Saccharicrinis fermentans DSM 9555 = JCM 21142: one gene and its partners. The protein of the gene in region 1 binds, or shares a complex with, the protein of each later gene. Links are inferred from orthologs where the notes say so. Each region holds a gene or a part of one and is shown in the gene's direction. Other genes may lie near its edges.

What was found. The genes of interacting proteins can lie anywhere in the genome.
Region 2: rny (region 1) and pnp share a complex: the UniProt entries of both Bacillus subtilis proteins name them as parts of the possible RNA degradosome complex. The link is inferred for Saccharicrinis fermentans DSM 9555 = JCM 21142 from one-to-one orthologs.
Region 3: rny (region 1) and pfkA share a complex: the UniProt entries of both Bacillus subtilis proteins name them as parts of the possible RNA degradosome complex. The link is inferred for Saccharicrinis fermentans DSM 9555 = JCM 21142 from one-to-one orthologs.

Annotation. Positions count from the first base shown.
Region 1 is NZ_KI912107.1:2,501,758-2,506,502, reverse strand. What follows is about bases 972-3,870. They hold rny (ribonuclease Y), read left to right. Parts: upstream 972-1,605; coding sequence 1,606-3,135; downstream 3,136-3,870. Other genes in these bases: CYTFE_RS0109945 (SDR family oxidoreductase), read left to right, coding at 3,219-3,870; CYTFE_RS0109955 (cell division protein ZapA), read left to right, coding at 1,209-1,499; CYTFE_RS0109960 (hypothetical protein), read left to right, coding at 995-1,198. Also shown: CYTFE_RS0109965 (M23 family metallopeptidase), read right to left, coding at 1-670; more of CYTFE_RS0109945, read left to right, coding at 3,871-4,208; gmd (GDP-mannose 4,6-dehydratase), read left to right, coding at 4,243-4,745. UniProt on the Bacillus subtilis protein: Endoribonuclease that initiates mRNA decay. Initiates the decay of all SAM-dependent riboswitches, such as yitJ riboswitch. Involved in processing of the gapA operon mRNA, it cleaves between cggR and gapA.
Region 2 is NZ_KI912107.1:533,979-538,764, forward strand. Bases 1,123-4,062 are described here. They hold pnp (polyribonucleotide nucleotidyltransferase), read left to right. Parts: upstream 1,123-1,497; coding sequence 1,498-3,627; downstream 3,628-4,062. Other genes in these bases: CYTFE_RS0102475 (hypothetical protein), read left to right, coding at 3,763-4,062. Outside these bases: CYTFE_RS0102455 (LamG-like jellyroll fold domain-containing protein), read right to left, coding at 1-629; rpsO (30S ribosomal protein S15), read left to right, coding at 746-1,015; more of CYTFE_RS0102475, read left to right, coding at 4,063-4,254; CYTFE_RS0102480 (prolyl oligopeptidase family serine peptidase), read left to right, coding at 4,328-4,786. UniProt on the Bacillus subtilis protein: Involved in mRNA degradation. Catalyzes the phosphorolysis of single-stranded polyribonucleotides processively in the 3'- to 5'-direction. Necessary for competence development in Bacillus subtilis.
Region 3 is NZ_KI912107.1:3,855,785-3,860,478, reverse strand. The notes cover bases 1,123-3,970. They hold pfkA (6-phosphofructokinase), read left to right. Parts: upstream 1,123-1,978; coding sequence 1,979-2,962; downstream 2,963-3,970. Other genes in these bases: CYTFE_RS0115675 (ABC transporter permease), read right to left, coding at 3,214-3,970; CYTFE_RS0115690 (4-hydroxy-3-methylbut-2-enyl diphosphate reductase), read left to right, coding at 1,123-1,973. Outside these bases: cmk ((d)CMP kinase), read left to right, coding at 297-1,001; more of CYTFE_RS0115690, read left to right, coding at 1,092-1,122; more of CYTFE_RS0115675, read right to left, coding at 3,971-4,467; purH (bifunctional phosphoribosylaminoimidazolecarboxamide formyltransferase/IMP cyclohydrolase), read left to right, coding at 4,678-4,694. UniProt on the Bacillus subtilis protein: Catalyzes the phosphorylation of D-fructose 6-phosphate to fructose 1,6-bisphosphate by ATP, the first committing step of glycolysis.

The DNA of each region.
Region 1 (4,745 bases):
TGCCCTTTAAATGATAGGCGCCATCATAAAAGACAACCGGGTAATTTTTTGCAGAAGGGCTTCCGTTAATGGAACTTTTGTTATCCAAGGGATATAACCTGATGTTCATTATTTTGGGTCGAACATCATCTTTTATCTTATTTTGAAAAAAGAAAGGGTTCATTGGCTCTTCTGTTTCTGTATCACGGATTTCGTAATGTAAATGCGGACCACCAGAACTACCTGAATTGCCGGAATATCCTATGATTTCTCCTTTCTTAATTTCTATTTCCGTTGAAGGAAAGAAGTCAATGGCGAATGATTTTATCTTATACTGTTCGGCGGTGATTACTGAATCTATTTTGGGAGCGTAGTTTCTTAGGTGTCCGTACACAGTTGTATATCCGTTGGGATGTTTTATATATACCGCATTCCCATATCCCACGGGAGAAACTTTAATGCGTGATACCGTGCCTTTTTCCATGCTTTTAACTGGGACGCCCATTTTTCCATGGGTAGATAAATCTATTCCCGAATGAAAATGGTTTGTCCTTAATTCTGCAAAAGAACCACTTACACTGGGTGTAATGTCCATCGGAAATAGAAATGTTTCCCTTGGTACTTGTTGGGAATAAATAGTAGAAGTAATTAATGTTAAAATAATTATATGTAAATTTAAAAGCTTTATCATATCTATTGATGTATGTATTTTGGGTTTTATAAAACAACTTAGTGCCAAATCTGTTTAGCTAATGTGTGTAATGATCATGACCAATAAAAAAAATGAATATACTTTTTTTGTATGGTAAAACATTAATTTTTAGTTCATCACTTTAATTACTTAAACAGATAATGAAAAGAAAGTAAGCCTTTGTTTTTATTTTTTAATTGCAATGTTAACTTTGTATGGCATTTTTTTGTAAATATGGGGAACGAAAATATAGAAATAGTACACAATTTACAAGATAAAATATCACGGTTGGTTGAACGTTACAGAAGTGTTAAATCAGAAAATATGATTTTAAAGTCACAAAACGATCAGCTTACCACACAATTAGAAGAATCGGTTCGAGAAATGACCGATTTAAAAGAAAAATACAATACATTGAAATTTTCTAGAACGATTGATGCGAAAGGTGAAGACGTTCACTTGGCTAAGATCAGGATTAACCAAATGGTGCGGGAAATTGATAAATGCATTGCTCTTTTAAACAGATAATTAGTTGCCAGTGGATGATAAACTTTCAATACGTGTAAATGTAGCCGACAGGTTTTATCCTTTAAGGATAGATCGTGCCGAGGAAGAGCGTATCAGGAAAGCAGCTAAAATGATCAACGATAAAGTATTACAATATAAACAACACTATTCAGATAAAGATCATCAGGATTTTTTAGGAATGGCTGCTTTACAGTTTGTAAATAAACTGCTTGAGTTGGAAGAGAAAAGAGATGTGTCACCTATTATTGAAAAAGCTATGGAGCTGGATCAGTATTTGAGTGATGTGCTTGAAAGAGAGTAAAATAGACTATATATATCAATAATATCCGCATTGTTTTTACATTTAGGTATTGGTTACCTTTAATGTGATGGCGATTGCGGTTTTGTTTTATTTAATAACGATTGAAATGGAGATAGAGATTGGAATTGTAGCCCTGCTGGTGGGAGCCCTGGGTACATGGCTAGTATATGGTAAAATATTAAAATCACAAAGCCACAAAATATTGCGTGAAGCCGAAAATAAGGCAGAAGTAATTAAAAAAGATAAAATTTTACAAGCCAAAGAAAAGTTTTTGCAGTTAAAAAGTGATCATGAAAAAGAGATCAATAGCAGGAACAATAAAATTTTATCGGCAGAAAATAAATTAAAGCAGCGTGAATCTGTTTTTGCTCAAAAACAAGAGGAATTAGCTCGTAAGCGTAAAGAAACAGAAGTTATCCGCGAGAACCTCGAAAGCCAATTAGAGATTGTAGAAAAGAAATCAGAGGCACTGGATCGTCAACAGAAACAACATGTTGAACAGTTGGAAGCTATTTCTGGATTAACGGCTGAAGAAGCCAAAAACCAACTGATTGAATCGTTGAAAGCTGAAGCCAAAACAGAGGCTATGTCTTATATCAACGATATTATGGATGAGGCTAAAATTAATGCCAATAAAGAATCCAAGAGAATTGTATTACAAACCATACAACGTGTTGCAACTGAGAATGCCATTGAAAATTCAGTAACCATTTTCCATATTGATTCTGATGAAATTAAAGGAAGAATCATCGGTCGTGAAGGTAGAAATATTCGTGCATTAGAGGCGGCCACTGGAGTGGAAATTATTGTGGATGATACCCCTGAAGCCATTGTTTTGAGTGCTTTTGATCCTATGCGACGCGAGATTGCTCGATTGGCTTTGCACCAGCTGGTAACCGATGGAAGAATTCACCCTGCACGTATCGAAGAGATTGTTAATAAAGTACGTAAACAGGTAGAGGAAGAAATTATTGAAACAGGTAAGCGAACTACCATTGATTTAGGTATTCATGGATTGCATCCTGAATTGATTAAACTTGTAGGTAAAATGAAATATCGTTCTTCTTACGGTCAAAATTTACTACAGCACTCCCGCGAAACAGCTAACTTGTGTGCTGTTATGGCTAGTGAGTTGGGCTTGAATCCTAAGAAAGCAAAAAGAGCAGGACTGTTGCACGATATAGGTAAGGTGTCTGATGAGGAGCCAGAATTGCCACATGCTATTTTGGGTATGAAATTGGCAGAAAAATATAAAGAGAAACCAGATATTTGTAATGCGATTGGTGCTCACCATGATGAAATTGAAATGACTACCATGATGGCACCTATTATTCAGGTTTGTGATGCTATCTCCGGAGCCCGCCCAGGTGCCCGTCGTGAAGTGGTGGATTCTTATATCAAGCGATTGAAAGACTTGGAAAGTCTCGCCTTAAATTACCCAGGTGTGTTAAAAACATATGCTATTCAGGCTGGTAGAGAATTGCGTGTGATTGTAGGTAGTGAAAAGGTAAGTGATAAAGATGCGGAAACACTCTCTTACGAAATTGCCAAGAAAATTCAAACAGAGATGACTTATCCAGGACAGGTTAAAATTACCGTGATTCGTGAAACAAGAGCGATTAATTACGCTAAATAATAGTGTGTTGGTCATAAATAATTAGTGAAGGTGATGAAAGATTCCTAATTTGGGGCTTGTATCTATACCTACGTAATAATTTTATGGAATCTATTTTAGAGAATAAAAAAGTTTTAGTTACAGGTGGAGCCGGTTTTATCGGCTCTAACCTTATAGAAAGGTTACTAAAGCAAAATAACAATGTGGTTTGCTTGGATAATTTCTCCACAGGAAAACGGATAAACGTCGAACCTTTCCTCAAAAATTCATCTTTTAAATTGGTGGAAGGCGATATCCGTAATCGGGAAGATTGTGATAAAGCTGTTGATGGTTGCGATGTGGTGCTTCATCAGGCGGCATTGGGATCTGTTCCTAGGTCCATTAATGACCCCAAAACGACCAATGACGTTAATATCTCCGGCTTTGTAAATGTGGTCCTCGCCGCAAGAGATGCAGGTATTAAACGGGTGGTGTATGCCGCTAGCTCTTCAACCTATGGCGATAGTGAATCATTGCCCAAAGAAGAGGATGTGATAGGTCGACCTTTGTCTCCTTATGCAGTGACTAAGTTTGTCAATGAGTTGTATGCGGATGTATTTGGTAAATTGTATGGATTAGAACTGATTGGACTGCGGTATTTCAATGTTTTTGGAAGGCGTCAGGATCCAGATGGAGCTTATGCTGCGGTGATTCCTAAATTTGTGAAAGCCTTGATTAACCACGAGTCTCCAACGATTAATGGCGATGGTTCCTTTTCACGGGATTTTACTTTTATAGATAACGTTGTGCAGGCTAATCAACTGGCTGCTGTAGTTAATAATAAGGCAGCTGTAAATACTGTTTACAATGTTGCCTTTGGTGAACGAACATCATTGAATGAGCTCATTGAATATCTGAAAGAGTATTTGTCGCCATATGATTCCAGTATTAAAGATGTGCAAATTATTTACGGACCGGAAAGGGTGGGGGATGTTCCTCACTCGCTAGCTTCTATTAAAAAGGCCAATCAACTATTGGATTATCGTCCTCAGTATAGCGTAAAAGAAGGATTGCGTGAAGCAATTGATTGGTACTGGCATTTTCTTTCGAAATAAATATAAATATCAAATCATCATAATTAAAAATATCATGGCAAAAGTTGCTTTAATTACAGGAGTCACCGGACAAGACGGAGCTTATCTGTCGGAGTTTTTACTGAAAAAAGGATATATAGTCCATGGGATTAAACGTCGTTCATCGCTTTTTAATACCGATAGGATAGATCATTTATATCAGGATCCTCATGTGGATAACAAAAACTTTTTTCTGCATTATGGAGATTTAACGGACTCAACCAACTTAATACGGATTATTCAGGAGACCCAACCTGATGAAATTTATAATTTGGCTGCGATGTCGCATGTGGCCGTAAGTTTTGATACTCCTGAATACACAGCAAATGCCGATGGAATTGGTACTCTCCGTATACTGGAAGCCATCCGATTATTAGGTTTAACAAAGAAAACAAAGTTTTATCAAGCTTCAACCAGTGAGCTATATGGTTTGGTTCAAGAGGTACCGCAGTCTGAAAAAACACCTTTTTATCCACGTTCACCTTATGCAGTAGCTAAGATGTATGGGTACTGGATTAC
Region 2 (4,786 bases), 2.0 Mb from region 1 along the record:
AGTTTGGGCTCAATTTCTTTAGAATCGCAGGGATTGGCTGCGTAATCCCATAAATAATGGATAAAGGGAGATGGTGAATTTTTGCCTGTGTAAGCAAAGCAAATGATTTGTTTGTTGTTCGAAATTAGGTGAGCCATCGTAGGCCATTGGGCATTGAAATCACCTTGCCAAATATGTTGATGGATGGGGTGAGATTTTAAAAAATGAACAAGGAGCTTAGGATCAAAGTGGTAGTTAAAAAATATGCTTAGCACATGAAGGGTGTCTTGCTGGCAGTATGTTGCAAGAGAATCACAAACAGTGGCGAAGTCGGTGATCCATTTTTTATTTTGATGAAGTACTTCTATCTTATTGCTGTCTTTGCTGAGTTGTAAATCAAGTATAAAGCCATTTATTCCTTGATTGTTTAGTCGGTTTGTAGGGTGTGATTTGAAATTATACAAGCTGTTATGCTCATAATGATTGATCAGATTGATCACTTCGTTGTATTTGATCTCCGCTAACTTTTTCTGTGCTACTATCGTTTGTGTGAAGAGCAAGCAGGTGATCCATGAAGTTAAATATAGTTGAAAGCGAAAAGAACGCATAGATTTTTTACGAAATGTTTGGTCTAAAAATATATATTCCATCCAACTTAACCAACAAATTATCCAATTACAGTTTTTGATGTTTTTTGCTAACGAATATGTTGTAACTTGTAATTTATTGATTATCTTTGCACCGCAAATTTTTTAAATATATACACATGTACTTGACAGCTGAAAAAAAGCAAGAGATCTTTGAGAAGTACGGAAAGTCGAATACTGACACTGGTTCCACAGAAGGCCAGATAGCATTATTTACCTACCGTATCGCTCACTTAACCGAACATTTAAAGGTTAATAAGAAAGATTATAGCACAGAGCATGCTTTGGTTAAATTAGTTGGTAAGCGTCGTAGCCTTTTGGATTATTTAAAGGCTAAAGACATTGAAGGTTACCGTAATTTAATTAAAGAATTAGGATTACGTAAGTAACTCCAGTCTCGGCTAAAAAAAAAGAAAAAGGTAATCCTGAATGGATTACCTTTTTTTGATTGATAGGGCATGGTAATAGTACAAGTGAGCGCTTTGGTGTGTTGTTTGTGCACAGCAAATTAAAGAATGGAATAAGAAGTAAAGCTGTCTTTGATAAGAAAGCTTCAAAGACAAGGCTTTCAATATATTTTGAAAGCAAGGAGTTTACTGATTGTAAATGGCTGTTTCAAAAATGAGAATAATGCAGTATTTGGAGTTATTTGCAAAGATTATTTAGGAACCATCCGAGAAAGGAAAGGGGTGGTCAAAAGTGTATTTGTGAAATAGTTTGTGTATCTCATAGGCCATCTGCTCGATTTCAAGAAAAAATGAACGAAAAAAACATTACAATCTTATCGTATTAAAAATAAATCATCTTATCTAATTATAATAGAAACAGATTGCATATATTTGGGACGATAAAAAGAGATAAAGAAAGAAATATGATTACTCCAATTGAAAAAAAGATTGATCTGGGTGATGGAAGGTCCATTACCATTGAAACTGGAAAATTAGCAAAACAAGCTGACGGTGCAGTCGTTGTAAAAATGAACAACACTTATTTGTTGGCTACAGTGGTATCTGCTAAGGATGCCATGCCGGGTACTGATTTTATGCCACTGTCAGTAGAATATAAAGAGAAGTTTTCGGCCATTGGTCGTTTCCCTGGTGGTTTTATGAAAAGAGAGGCGCGTCCTTCTGATAATGAAATATTGGTTTGTCGTTTGGTTGATAGGGCTTTACGTCCTTTGTTTCCGGAAGACTATCATGCAGAAACATTTGTGACTATCCACTTGATTTCAGGTGATAAAGAAGATATGCCGGATGCATTAGCCGGATTGGCAGCTTCAGCTGCATTAGCTGTTTCAGATGTTCCTTTTAACGGACCCATTTCCGAAGTACGTGTGGCTCGTGTAAAAGGTGAGCTGGTTGTGAACCCAACACGCATACAAATTGAAGAAGCTGACATGGAACTTGTGGTGGGTGCTACCATCGAGAATATTTTAATGGTTGAAGGAGAGATGGAAGAGGTTTCAGAGCAGGAAATGCTGGAAGCTATGAAAGTTGCTCATGAAGCCATTAAGGTTCAGTGTAAAGCACAGATAGAGTTGATGGAAGAGGTTGGTAAGACTGAAAAAAGGTCTTACAATCACGAAGAAAATGATGCTGAACTAAAAGAGCATATTAAAGCTGCTACTTACGATAAAGTTTATGAAGTGGCCAAAGCTGGTCTTCCTAAGCATGAACGTGCAGATAAGTTTGCGGCTATCAAGGAAGAATATATTGCGGATAATTATGCTGATGCTGAAGAAGGAGAAGTTCCATTGGCTTTGATCGGTAAATATTATCACGATGTGGAAAAAGAAGCGGTTCGTCGTTGTGTATTGGATGAAAGAGTACGCTTGGATGGTCGTAAAACGGATGAAATACGTCCTATATGGAGTGAGGTGGATTATCTTCCGGGTCCTCACGGGTCAGCTATCTTTACACGTGGAGAAACTCAGTCCTTGTCTACTGTTACCTTAGGTACCAAATTGGATGAGAAGATTGTGGATGATGTGTTAAATAAAACAGTAGAACGTTTTTTATTACATTATAATTTCCCTCCTTTTTCAACTGGTGATGCAAGAGCTTCTAGAGGTACAAGTCGACGTGAAATAGGTCATGGTAACCTGGCTTTTAGAGCATTGAAAAATATGCTTCCGGATAATTATCCATATACCATACGTATCATGTCTGATATTCTGGAGTCTAACGGCTCGTCTTCTATGGCAACCGTATGTGCTGGTACATTGGCTTTGATGGATGCTGGTGTGCCCATTAAAAAACCAGTGACAGGTATTGCTATGGGACTGATAACCGATGAAAACAAAAACTTTGCTGTTTTGTCTGATATCTTAGGAGATGAGGATCATTTAGGTGATATGGATTTTAAAGTAACTGGTACCAGAGATGGTATTACGGCTACGCAGATGGATATTAAAGTGGATGGCCTTTCTTACGAAGTATTAGAAAAAGCGCTTTTACAAGCAAGAGAAGGACGTTTGCATATTATGGATAAGATCATGGAAACGATGGATGAGCCACGTGAAGATCTTAAGCCACATGCACCTCGAATTGAAACAATTAATATTCCTAAGGATATGATTGGTGCAGTGATCGGACCGGGAGGAAAGATTATTCAGGAAATACAAGCCACTACCGAATCTACAATCACCATAGAGGAAGACGGAGATATTGGTAAAGTAAGTGTTTCTGCTGATAATGCAGCTGCTATTAACGCCGCAATGGCCAAAATAAAAGGTATTGTTGCTGTGCCAGAAGTAGGTGAGGTGTATAAAGGAAAAATTAAGTCAATCGTTCCTTTTGGTGCTTTTGTTGAAATATTGCCAGGAAAAGAAGGATTGCTTCATATTTCTGAAATAGAGTGGAAACGTCTTGAAAAAGTTGAAGATGTACTAAAAGAGGGTGAAGAGGTAGAGGTTAAGTTGATTGAAGTAGATCAACGATCAGGGAAATTAAAACTTTCTCGCAAAGCCTTATTACCTCGTCCGGAACGTAAGTCCAACTAGAATAGAGTAAATTTATTTAAAAATGATATAAAAAAGGCCGTAAGGCCTTTTTTTATGACTAAGAAATTAAATTATTTATCGCTAACTTAAATGCATAATTGAATTCGTAAAATTGTGTACTGAAAGCTGATTGAAATGACTGATTTATTACTGTATGACCAGTGGCTAGATGCCTTGGAAGAAAAAGCAACCCGCATTCCTAAAGTACAAGGGGTTTTCTCTAATTTTGAAGTGCTACCTCGGATGGGAAAGCTTCTTTCTGAAAAAGCAAAAGAGTGCCCAGAATGCAAAATGTATTGGAAAAAGTTACAGGAAGCAACGGAACATTTAGATGAATTTTTTAATGATGGAAATAGCTATTCTGCCGATTTTGATGAGTTAGTTGGAGAGGTTCTTCGCCATTTGAAGGCGACGCATGCCATTCGGCCTAAGGGCTTGGTATTATCCATTTATACAGTTGTGGGAATGGCATTGGGACTTGGTGTAGGCGGAGCGTGGGTGCTTTTGTTTCATCTGGAATCATTTAAAGGAGGTGTTGTGTTGGGGTGGCTTGTAGGGGTGATGATTGGATGGTTTGCAGGAAAGTTTAAGGAGGAAAGAATGCGTAAAGAGAACCAAATATTTTAACCTGTTTTATTCATGGGAATTTTGAGGGTTGAAAACTTTTTTGACTCTTCAAAGACTACTTAAAAATAATTATATGAACCTTCATTTAATCAATAAACTCACATGCGTGACTATCGGTATTGCGATGGTGGCCTGTAATACAAGTACTACAATGGAAAAACTTACTTATCCAAATACAAAGAAGGTAGATACAACGGATATATATTTTGGTACGGAGGTTTCTGATCCGTATAGATGGTTAGAGGATGATATGTCGGCTGAAACAAAAGATTGGGTGGTGGAACAGAATAAGGTAACAGATGCATTCCTGGATCAGATACCTTACAGGAAAGCGATAGAAGATAGACTAACCCAAATCTGGAATTATGAAAAGATAGGTACGCCTTTTAAAAAGGCAGAATTGTTGGTTTATGCTAAAAATGATGGACTTCAAAACCAATCTATTTATTATTATAAAAAAACAACTGATGACGAAGAAAAAGTATTGATTGATCCTAATAAGCTTTCAGAAGATGGGACTGTGTCTCTGGGA
Region 3 (4,694 bases), 1.4 Mb from region 1 along the record:
CCATGCATTCAAAGAGTGATTCTCATATATATCAGCTATCAATAAACGACCGCAGGGTAGACCAGAACAATAGCTGTGTCCGGCGGTGGAGAGAGGTTTTGAGATGGCGAGTTGTGGAGTTGTCGTAGTTGTTTAAGTTGTGGAGTTGGTGTAGTTGTTTAAGTTGATGAGTTGTGTTTCTCAGAGATAGTGATCTATTGTTCTAAACTTTCTCGCGTTTTTTTCGGCTTTAATTTCAGAAATTTGTACCATCAGTACACAAAAATAGTATTTTTACGGGCTCAAATATTTTATTAATGACTGATACGAACTCAAAAGTGGTAATTGCCATTGATGGTTATTCCTCGTGCGGAAAGAGTACTGTGGCCAAAGACCTAGCTAAATTGTTGAATATCATTTTTATCGATTCAGGAGCCATGTACCGCTGCGTTACTCTCTATGCATTGGAGAATAATATTATTAAAGGAGGGGGTATAGACGAGGATTTGTTACAAAAAGTCTTGAGTGAGATCACCATCTCTTTTAAGTTTGATGCCCAAACGAAAGCCAACGATACTTATCTAAACGGTAAGTTAGTAGAAGATAAAATTAGAGGTTTGGATGTGAGTAATCATGTGAGTGCAATAAGCGCCTTGGGATTTGTGAGGAAAAAAATGGTTGAACTACAACAAAAGATGGGTGAAACCGATAGCATTGTAATGGACGGACGCGACATTGGTACCGTGGTTTTTCCCCATGCTGATTTGAAGTTGTTTATGACAGCCTCGCCGCACATAAGAGCAGAACGTCGGTTTAAAGAATATAAGGAAAAAAATGAGCGCATTAGCTTTGAAGAAGTATTGGAAAATGTAAGAAAACGTGATCATATTGACGAAACACGCAAGGAAAGCCCATTGAGAAAAGCAGCGGATGCGATTGTATTGGACAATGGAGAGATGAGCAAAGAAGAGCAACTCGATTTTATTGTTCGGGAACTAAGAAATAGAAAGTTGATTCAGTGAGGATGGTGCATATATGTTAAAAAGGATTCGTCGAGGATTTCTAACTTTTGTGCACAGCACCTTTCATAGCGTAAAAAAAATATCCATAAAATGTCATCTTTACACATCGAAATTGATCCTGCTTCAGGTTTTTGCTTTGGAGTTGTAAAAGCGGTAGAAGCAGCGGAAACAGCGTTGGAAAATAATGATATCCTTTATTGTTTGGGGGATATTGTTCATAATAACATGGAGGTGGAGAGACTCGAAAAGAGAGGGTTGAGATCGATAGCTGATATTGCTTTGCAAAGTAAGGTAAGTAAAAAAGTGCTGATAAGGGCACATGGTGAGCCTCCTGCTACTTATCAAAAGGCCAAGGATCTGGGCCTTCAACTGATTGATGCCACTTGCCCCGTTGTATTGAAACTTCAAAAGAGAATTAAAAACTCATGGATGGAGTTGAAAGAAAAGAATGGTCAGGTAGTTATTTATGGTAAGGCAGGTCATGCCGAAGTGGTTGGTCTGCTTGGACAAACAGAAAACGAAGCTATTGTAATAGAATCGATGGACGAGATTGAAAAAATCGACCTTAGCAAGGCGACACATTTGTATGCGCAAACAACCAAGAGCATTGATGAGTTTAAGCGTATCTCAAGCTATCTGAAAGAAAACATCAGTGCTCAGGTCGAGTTTAAGTCATATGATACCGTTTGCCGGCAAGTGGCCGGTCGACTACCAAAGCTCGTGCTTTTTGCCCAAAAGCATGATGTAATGGTTTTTGTGGGCGGAAAGAAAAGTAGTAATGCTAGGATGCTTTTTGCTAAATGTCTGGAGGCGAATCGCTGTTCGTATTTTGTGAGTGACGTGGATGAATTGAAAAAAGAATGGTTTAGTCCTGCTATAAGATCTGTTGGCATTAGCGGCGCTACCTCTACGCCCCCTTGGTTAATGGAAAATGTAGCCCGACAAATTAAAATGATAACAAAAGACAAATAAACTTTATGGGACAAGTTACAAAAGTGGGAGTGTTGACCTCGGGAGGGGATGCTCCGGGAATGAATGCTGCTGTTAGGGCAGTCGTGAGAGCTGCCATATTTAATAAGCTTAAAGTGGTGGGCATTAAACAAGGGTATCATGGCATGATTCAGGATAGAATGGAGCCAATGACTTCCAAGTCGGTAAGTAATATTATTCATCAGGGCGGTACTATTTTAAAATCGGCACGGAGCGAAGGGTTTAGAACACCCGAAGGTCGTAAAAAAGCCTTTGAGAATTTGAAAAAGAGTGGTGTGGATGGCCTGGTGGTGATTGGTGGTGATGGAACATTTACCGGAGCCCGTATCTTTAGTCAGGAATATAATATTCCTATTGTTGGTATTCCTGGAACCATTGATAATGATCTTTTTGGCACGGATTATACCATTGGTTATGATACAGCTTTGAATACGGTTGTTCAAGCCGTGGATAAAATTAGGGATACAGCCAGTGCACATAGCCGACTCTTTTTTATTGAGGTGATGGGGCGTGATGCTGGTTTTTTGGCGCTTCGTAGTGGTATTGCCTCAGGAGCAGAGGCTATTTTGGTTCCTGAGATAGATACCGATTTTAAACAGTTGTATACCTTTTTAGAAAAGGGATTTAATAAGGATAAGAGCAGTAGCATTGTTTTGGTGGCAGAAGGAGAGAAAATTAGCGGAGGTGCTATTCATGTGGCCGAAAGGGTGCAGAAGGAATATCCCGATTATGATACCCGCGTTACCATCCTGGGACATATACAGCGTGGAGGATCACCAACGGCCTTTGATAGAGTGACTGCAAGTCGTATGGGGGTTTCGGCCATTGAAGCACTGGTTGATGACCAAAAAAGTATTATGATTGGATTGGTGAATAAAGAAATTACCCATATTCCTTTTAATCAGGCCTTGAAAAATAAAAAGAAACTGAACCCTTCTTTGGTGGAGTTGACTAGTATATTGTCCATCTAATCCGGAAAATATATTGCGGATCTTTGTGTTCTATAAATACATAGTGGCTGCAAGAAAACTACTATTTTTTGTCTTTGATAAGAAAGCTTCAAAGACAAGGCTTTCGATATTTTTGAAACCAAGGAGTTTACTGATTGTAAATGACTGTTTCAAAAATGAGAATAACGCAGTATTTGGAGTTTTCTTGGAAAGACTACATAAGAAATCTTCCGGAGACACAGGCTTGTCGCCAGAAGGTTTCTTGTATATAATCAATTGTTGATGGCGTCCACCGGATTTAATTTACTGGCGCTATTGGATGGTATATATCCGGATATAATGCCCAGGAATATGGATATAAACAAAGCGCGAAAGATATTCCAAAAAGTGAGTGGTATGCTTAAGTCAAAGAGAGAGTTGGCTATCTGTATGATGATAAAGATTAGGGCCAGGCCTGTGGTTCCTCCCAGGAGACTGAGAAAGATGCTTTCAAATAGAAACTGCCATAAGATAAATCTTCGTTTGGCACCCAAGGCTTTTTGAATCCCTATGATACGTGTTCGTTCTTTTACCGATACAAACATGATATTGGCAATTCCAAATCCCCCCACTAATATGGCAAAGAATCCAATAAAACCACCCGCGATATTTAATATGCCAAATAAGTCGTCAAATTGTTTTTGGATAATGCTCATTCGATTGAGGGCAAAGGTATTGCCCTGCTGGGGTTTTATTTTTCTCTCGGCCCGCAATATACCTTCCAATTCACTCATTAAGTCTTCTGTGTTAACCCTCTCTTTGGCCTTGACTACAATAAATGGTTGAACGCGCTCACTGCGTATGTTAAAAATATTTTTGGCATACTGTATGGGTATGATAATGTTGGTGTCTAGGCTATTGCCAAAGATGTCTTTTCCTTGTCTAAGGATGACACCCACTACCGTTAACTGCCTGCCCGCCATCTTTATCCGCTTGCCAATGGGATCTGTGTCCTGGAATAGTTCATCTGCAATATCAGCACCAATAATTGTAATGTTACTTCCTTTACTGGATTCAAAAGAGGTGAAATAGCGTCCGCGGCTGATCTCAAAATTCCAGTTTTGATCAAAGCTATTGCTTACTCCAAGAACTTGGACCTTGTCGAAGGAATTAGCTTCAAAAATTATTTTCTTTTGTGCCGATATGGCAAATGTGGAAGAAGCGGCCAGTTGCGAATGACGCTCAATCACCTTTTGCTCATTGAGTGTGGGCAAGGGACGGTTCATATAACGCCACCATGGGTATTCTGTTTCGCCTTCCGGAGGTGTCCATGGCCATTTTTGCACGTAAACCACATTGTCGCCCAGTGATTGAATGCTATCCCGGATGCGACTTTCCAGATAATCTATTAAAGTAAATACCGAAATGATGGAGAATATGCCAATGGTAACCCCACTTAAAGTTAGAATTGTTCTAAGCTTGTTTGAAGTGAGTGCATTCCATGCAAAAAGTAAGCTCTCCTTTATAAATTTAAATACGATTATCATATCACCTTTTCTTATTCACCATAAAACTATCAAGAAAATTAATTACTACCTTGATAAATGTGCTTATTTTCTTAATTTTGCCCGAAGTGAAGCATTTTTACGTATTTATTTGTGTAACAAAACATATAAAGAAGACGTATCTATAGTTTCTACTTGAAAAATGCTTCGATTCAACATTAAAAATTTTCAATATCGTATAATATTTAAAAAATGAGTAGCTCAAAAAG